DNA from 2 places in the Acidovorax cavernicola genome. Region 1 is predicted to be linked to the other one. Evidence: riboswitches for the same ligand, from Rfam matches in the RefSeq annotation. Region 1 holds a riboswitch; the other holds the start of a gene.
The links. A riboswitch is a leader RNA that binds a small molecule or an ion and turns the genes downstream of it on or off. The one in region 1 is predicted to bind glycine.
Positions count from the first base shown of each region.

Region 2: it holds a riboswitch for glycine, as region 1 does, so the genes downstream of both, D3H34_RS25310 (D-amino acid dehydrogenase) here and gcvT (glycine cleavage system aminomethyltransferase GcvT) in region 1, are expected to answer to the same signal.

Region 1 is NZ_QXMN01000004.1:81,619-84,988, forward strand. It holds gene gcvH (glycine cleavage system protein GcvH) at 1-146, opposite strand, end outside; gene gcvT (glycine cleavage system aminomethyltransferase GcvT) at 217-1,389, opposite strand; glycine riboswitch at 1,437-1,549, opposite strand; glycine riboswitch at 1,562-1,652, opposite strand; gene D3H34_RS06340 (hypothetical protein) at 1,684-2,220, opposite strand; gene D3H34_RS06345 (L,D-transpeptidase Cds6 family protein) at 2,326-2,796, opposite strand; gene D3H34_RS06350 (MFS transporter) at 2,933-3,370, opposite strand, start outside.
Region 2 is NZ_QXMN01000043.1:17,565-20,934, reverse strand. It holds gene D3H34_RS25315 (RtcB family protein) at 1-222, shown strand, start outside; gene D3H34_RS25310 (D-amino acid dehydrogenase) at 241-1,548, opposite strand; glycine riboswitch at 1,640-1,746, opposite strand; glycine riboswitch at 1,792-1,882, opposite strand; gene rfbB (dTDP-glucose 4,6-dehydratase) at 2,000-3,076, shown strand; gene rfbD (dTDP-4-dehydrorhamnose reductase) at 3,073-3,370, shown strand, end outside.

The DNA of each region.
Region 1 (3,370 bases):
CCCTGCGCGAAGGTCTTGCCGACTTCGGGCAGGTCGACGAACACCACGTCGCCCAGCGCGTCCTGCGCATGCACGGTGATGCCGACGGTGGCAGCGCCGCCTTCGGCCGCCACCCATTCATGGTCCTTGGTGTACTTGATGCTCATGAAAAAACTCCTCGTGGAAAAAATGAATCGGGGTGCAGAGCCTAGCCGGGTCGGCGAGGCGCTTGAAAAATCAGCCGCGGTAGTAGCGCGTCGGCACGAAGGGCATGGTCGAGACTTCCATCGGCACCGGCTTGCCCCGCACGATGGCCTGCACGCGCGTGCCGGGCTCGGCAAAGGCGGCGGCCACGTAGCCCATGGCGACGCAACGGTCGGCCGTGGGGCCGAGCAGGCCGCTGGTCACGGTGCCGATGTCGTGGCCTTCGAGCGATTGCAGCAGCGTGCCGTCGCGCACCGGAATGCGTTCCAGCGCCACCAGACCGACGCGCTTGCGCGTGAGCGTCTCGTGGTCGGTGTGACCGGCCGCGCCCGAGGCGACGGCGGCCAGCTGGGCCAGCACCTTGGCCGCGCCCGGAAAGCCGCCTTCGCGCGCGCCACCGGCGCGGCGCACCTTCTGGATCGCCCAGTTGAGCGAGGCTTCGACCGGCGTGGTGGTGGTGTCGATGTCGTTGCCGTACAGGCACAGGCCGGCTTCCAGCCGCAGCGAGTTGCGCGCGCCCAGGCCGACGGGCTTCACCTCGGGCTGCGCGAGCAGCAGGCGGGCCAGCGCCTCGGCATCCTTGGCGGCCACCGAGATCTCGAAGCCGTCTTCGCCGGTGTAGCCGCTGCGGGTGACGAAAGCGGGAATGCCGCCGATCTGCACCGCGCCGCCGGTCATGAACACGAAGCGCTCGATGCCGGGCGACAGCCGCGCCAGCGTGGCGGCGGCCTGCGGGCCCTGCAGCGCCAGCAGGGCGTGGTCAGGCAGGGGCTGCACCTCGCAGCGCGCGCCGATCCTGTTCTGGATGTGGGCGAGGTCGGCCACCTTGCAGGCGCCGTTGACGATCACGAAGAGCGAGCCGTTGCCTTCGTTGAAGAACATCAGGTCGTCGAGGATGCCGCCCTCGTCGTTCAGCAGCAGGCCGTAGCGCTGCTTGCCGGCGGGCAGGTCGACCACGTCGACGGGCATCAGGGTCTCGAAGGCGGCGGCGGCGTCGGGGCCGACCAGGCGCAACTGGCCCATGTGGGAAATGTCGAAGAGGCCCGCCGCGTCGCGCGTGTGCTTGTGCTCGGCCATCAGGCCGGCGGGGTACTGCACGGGCATGGCGTAGCCGGCGAAGGGCACCATGCGGGCGCCGAGCTCCACGTGGAGGTCGTACAGTGGGGTCTTGAGAAGTTGAGCGTCGGAAGCGGAAGAAGCAGCCACGGGGCACTCCAAAGGGGCAGTCGAAATCCATGGCTGCAACGCCACGGGCCACCCCTGCTGTCCGCTTTACCTGAGAGATTCGCCCCACGATCGGGGTTTGCTCCTTCGGTGGGCCATCGTTGCACCCGGGGTGCAGTGGCCTCTCTCCAGCAAGGAAACGCCGGTGGTTGCCGGCGTCTTGTCAGTCCTTTTGCCTGAGCGTTCGGGGAACCCCTGCGCCTTCGGCGGCCCCGTCGCGCGGGGCTCTCTCCTGACCCGACGAGTGTAGTGGATCGAGCGGCCGGGCCCGACGGCTCAGTGCACGGTTTCGGCCGGCGGCAGCAGCTTGTCGATGCGCTCGCGCAGCGAGTCGGCGCGCTCGGGGCCGGCGCTCTTCTCGATCTCGGAGAGCATCAGCGCGGCGATGGTCAGCATGGCCTCGCGGTCGCGGGCCTCGCGCAGGGCGTCGCGCATCTGGTTGGCGAAGCGCGGGTCGCGGCGCACGAACATGCGCTCGCAGATGTCGAACAGGAACATGCGCGTGGTGGCCAGCGAGCGCTTGCCGTCGAAGCTGTCGGCCGACGTGGCGACCTGGATCGGCTCCGCGGCCGGGACGGGCGTGGGGGCGGGAGCGGGTGGCACCGGGGCCGGCCGCGCCTCCTGCAGGTAGCCCCGCTGCATCAGCCCCTGGATCGCCTGCTCGGCCTCGACACGGCTGGGAAACAGGGGGCTGAAGTCGGTCAGCGTGCGCCGGCCGTCGGCCATCAGCAGCAGCGCGCGCTCACGCTGGCTGAGCGTGCGCTGCCCGGCCTGGAGTTCGTCGCGTGCCTTCTCGGTCTTGGTGGGGAACATGGCGGCCACAGCTTTCGGAGGTCGAAGGCTGCAGCATCGTTGCAAGTGGTGACATCTTCGTGAACCATTTGCCTACAGGGGGATTGGGGCGCGAATGCGTCCGTGTCAGGTGCCCGCGCTCTCCTTGCGGATCAGCCAGCGCGGGCCCACGCGCTGAAGTTCGAGGGTCTTGCGGTCGGTCTCGGTCAGCGCATCGGCGCGGTAGACCTGCCGGAACTGCGCGCTGGCGGAGGTGCCCTGGATGCTGATCACCAAGCCCTCGATGCCCACGCTGATGCGCGACTTGCCCGTGATGCGGGCGCGCCGGTCGGCCTCCCAGCGCTCGCGGGTCTGGCCGCGCGCCGGGGTGAAGTCGGGCGCGTAGGCCGCGAGGTAGCGCTCCACGTCACGCGCGGACCAGGCAGCAGCCCAGGCGCGCACGGCGGTTTCGACTTCGGCGAGGCTGGCGATGGGGTTCGCCGCAACGGCGGGCGCCGTGGCCGGTACCGCCGGTGCGCCCGGCGTGGCCGCGAAACCGGCCGTGGCCAGCAGGCCGGCGGCGGCGAGGCTGCAACCTTGGGCGGCGATTCGATGCATGGCGTCCTTTTCCTTCTTCTGCTCTGTCAGGCTCGACGTCGAAGCTTGCGTCGATTCTGGCAGTGAAAGAGGGGACGCGTGGCGTTGAATCGCCCACGGATTTCCGTGGTCTGTTGCTCAGAGCGCGAGGTCGAACTCAGGCCGCCGCAGCCTCACCCGTCATCACCTGCACCGTGCGGTTGCGAAGCCGCAAGGCCAGCACGGTCGCGACGCACAGCACGCACAGCACCACCGTGAGCGTCGTGCCGAGCCCGCGTGCGTCCGACAGCATGCCGAACAGCGGCGACACCAGCCCGCCGACCGAGAGCGCGAGCCCGAGCGTGATGCCGCTGGCGGTGGCCGGGTTGCGCGGCAGGTAGTCCTGCGCGAGCGTCACCTGCGCGGCGAAGGGCAGGAACATGCTCATGCCGAGCCACGCGGTGCAGGCCAACGCCATGCCGGGCGTCGATGCGAGCACGAGGCCCGCCATGGCCGGCAGCGCGAGCAGGTAGCCGCAGCGGATCGTGCCCATGCGCCCGATGCGGTCGCCGAGCCAGCCGCCGGCCAGCGTGCCCACGGCGCCAGCCGCAGTGAA
Region 2 (3,370 bases), on a different contig from region 1:
GGCGCCGGCCGACGCATGCGGCGGCAGGAAGTGCGCGCGATGCGGCCCGCGCCGGGCGACGAGAACGCCAGCTGGCAGTGCGTGACCTTGCGCGAGGAGCGCCGCATCGAAGAGGCGCCGCAGGCCTACAAGCCGATCGGCGCGGTGATCGATGCGCAGGAAAGTGCGGGGCTGATTCGCTGCGCCGTGCGGCTCAAGCCCTGGGTCACGTTCAAGGCATGACCCAGGGCGGGTGCCGTGTCAGCCCAGAGCGGGCTGCACGGCGCGCGACGCGGGCGCCGGCATGCCGGCGAACGTGAAGTCGACCTCGGGCGCCAGTCCGCTCACGATGCGTGCGATCGACTTGCCCGAGCCGCAGGCGTGCGTCCAGCCGAGCGTGCCGTGGCCGGTGTTGAGGAACAGGTTCGGCAGCTTCGTCTTGCCGATCAGCGGCACGTTGCTCGGCGTGGCGGGACGCAGGCCGGTCCAGAACTGGGCGCGCTCGGTGTCGCCGGCGCCGGGGAACAGTTCTTCGACGCGCCGCACGATGGCTTCGCAGCGCACGCGGTTCAGGTCGCGGTCGTAGCCGTTGAGTTCGGCCGTGCCGGCGATGCGCAGACGGTCGCCCGATTCCGACGTGTAGCGCGAGAACACCAGCTTGTATTCATCGTCGGTCAGCGAGACCTGGTGGGCCTTGGAGGCGTCCTTCACGGGCAGCGTCACCGAGTAGCCCTTGGCCGGGTAGATCGGCAGGCGGATGCCCAGCGGCGCCGCGTACAGCGGGCTCAGCGAACCCATCGCGAGCACGAAGGCGTCGCCGCGGATGCGCTGGAAGCGGCCTTCGCTGTCGGTCGCCTCGACGTGGTCGATGCTGCCGCCGGCTTCGCGCAGCGCGGTCACCGTGTGGCTCATGAGGAACTTCACGCCGGCCGCCTCGGCCAGCTTCACGAGTTCGCGCGCGAAGCGGTTGGCGTCGCCCGACTCGTCTTCGGCGGTGTATGTGGCGCCGGCGAGTTGGGGGCGGATGTGGGCGAGGGCGGGTTCGATCCGGATGGCCTCGTCGGCCGAGATCACCTGGCGTTCGCAGCCCAGGGCTCGCATCTGCTCGGCAGGCGCGAGGGCGCCGTCGAATTCCTTCTGCGTCGTATAGAAGTGCAGGATGCCTTGCGTGCGCTGGTCGTAGCTCAGGCCGGTGTCTCGACGCAATTGCTGCAACATGTCGCGGCTGTATGTACCAAGACGCACGATTTGTTCGATGTTATGGCGGGTGCGCGCCGGGGTGCATTCGCGCAGGAACTGCAGGCCCCAGAGCCATTGGCGCATGTCGGCGCGGATGCGGAACAGCAGCGGCGCATCTTCCTTGCCGAGCCATTGCAGCACCTTCAGCGGCGCGCTCGGATTGGCCCACGGTTCGGCATGGCTGACCGAGATCTGGCCGCCGTTGGCGAAGCTGGTTTCGGCGGCCGGGGTGGCCTGCCGGTCGATCACGGTCACTTCGTGGCCGAGTTGCTGGAGGTAGTAAGCCGAAGTCACGCCGAGCAGGCCGGCGCCAAGAACGATCACGCGCATTTCAAGTACCTTTGAGTTTGCAGCGCTTGAACGGCGGGCGTGGAGTGCTATTGAACAAATAGCAAGCAACTGGACGACCGCTGTCCAAGTTGCCGCTCCCCCTGTCCTCGGTACCTGAGAGATTCACCCTGCTGCACCCGCAGCGGGTTTGCTCCTTCGGTGCGCCACATGGCGTGGCGGCTCTCCAGACGGCCGTATCGATGATTTGCAGTACTGACCCCTTGCCGAAGTTCCTGATTTCTTCCTGGAACCTCGTCGGGCCGACCTGAGCGTTTATGGGAGTTTGCGCCTTCGGTAGGGCCTCCGTGGAAGCCCGCTCTCCTGCAGTGGGGGCGATTGTAGGCGGGGTCCGCAAGGCGGCCAACCCCTGTACATCGGCACTGCGCGCCGATGGGATAATTGACTGTTAATTTTCCGTAAAGCAAACTTTTTTCTACAGGCAGGGAACCCCATGATCTTGGTGACCGGCGGCGCAGGCTTCATTGGCGCCAATTTCGTGCTCGACTGGATCGCGCAAGGCGACGAGCCCGTCGTGAACCTCGACAAGCTGACCTACGCGGGCAACCTCGAGACCCTCGCATCGCTCAAGGGCAACGCGAATCACATCTTTGTGCAGGGCGACATCGGCGACAGCGCGCTGCTCGACCGCCTGCTGGCCGAACACAAACCGCGTGCCGTCGTGAACTTTGCCGCGGAATCGCACGTCGACCGCTCGATCCACGGCCCGGAAGACTTCGTGCAGACCAACGTGCTCGGCACCTTCCGCCTGCTCGAGTCGGTGCGCGGCTACTGGAACGCCCTTCCGGCCGACCAGAAGGCGGCCTTCCGCTTCCTGCACGTGTCGACCGACGAGGTCTATGGTTCGCTCTCCAAGACCGACCCGGCCTTCACCGAAGAAAACAAGTACGAGCCCAACAGCCCGTACTCGGCCAGCAAGGCCGCCAGCGACCACCTCGTGCGCGCCTGGCACCACACCTACGGCCTGCCGGTGGTCACCACCAACTGTTCGAACAACTACGGCCCGTTCCACTTCCCCGAGAAGCTGATCCCGCTGATGATCGTCAACGCACTGGCCGGCAAGAACCTGCCCGTGTACGGCGACGGCATGCAGGTGCGCGACTGGCTCTACGTGAAGGACCACTGCAGCGCCATCCGCCGCGTGCTCGAAGCCGGGACGCTGGGCGAGACCTACAACGTCGGCGGCTGGAACGAGAAGCCCAACATCGAGATCGTCAACACCGTGTGCGCGCTGCTCGACGAGCTGAGCCCGCGCGCCGACGGCAAGCCGTACAAGGAACAGATCACCTACGTCACGGACCGCCCGGGCCACGACCGCCGCTACGCCATCGACGCACGCAAGCTCGAACGCGAACTCGGCTGGAAGCCGGCCGAGACCTTCGACACCGGCATCCGCAAGACCGTCGAGTGGTACCTCGCCAACGGCGATTGGGTGCGCAACGTGCAAAGCGGCGCGTACCGCGAGTGGGTCGAGAAGCAGTACGACGCCACGGCGAAGGCTGGCGCATGAAGCTGCTGCTGCTTGGCAAGGGTGGACAGGTCGGCTGGGAGCTGCAGCGCAGCCTCGCGCCGCTCGGCGAGCTGGTCGCGCTGGACTTCGACAGCACCGACTTCCACGCCGACTTCAGCCGTCCCGAGCAGCTGGCCGAGACGGTGCTGGCGGTGCGCCCCGACGTGATCGTCAATGCCGCCGCGCACACTGCCGTCGACAAGGCCGAGAGCGAGCCCGACTTCGCGCGCAAGCTCAACGCCACCTCGCCCGGCGTGGTGGCCGAGGCCGCGCAGCAGATCGGCGCGCTGATGG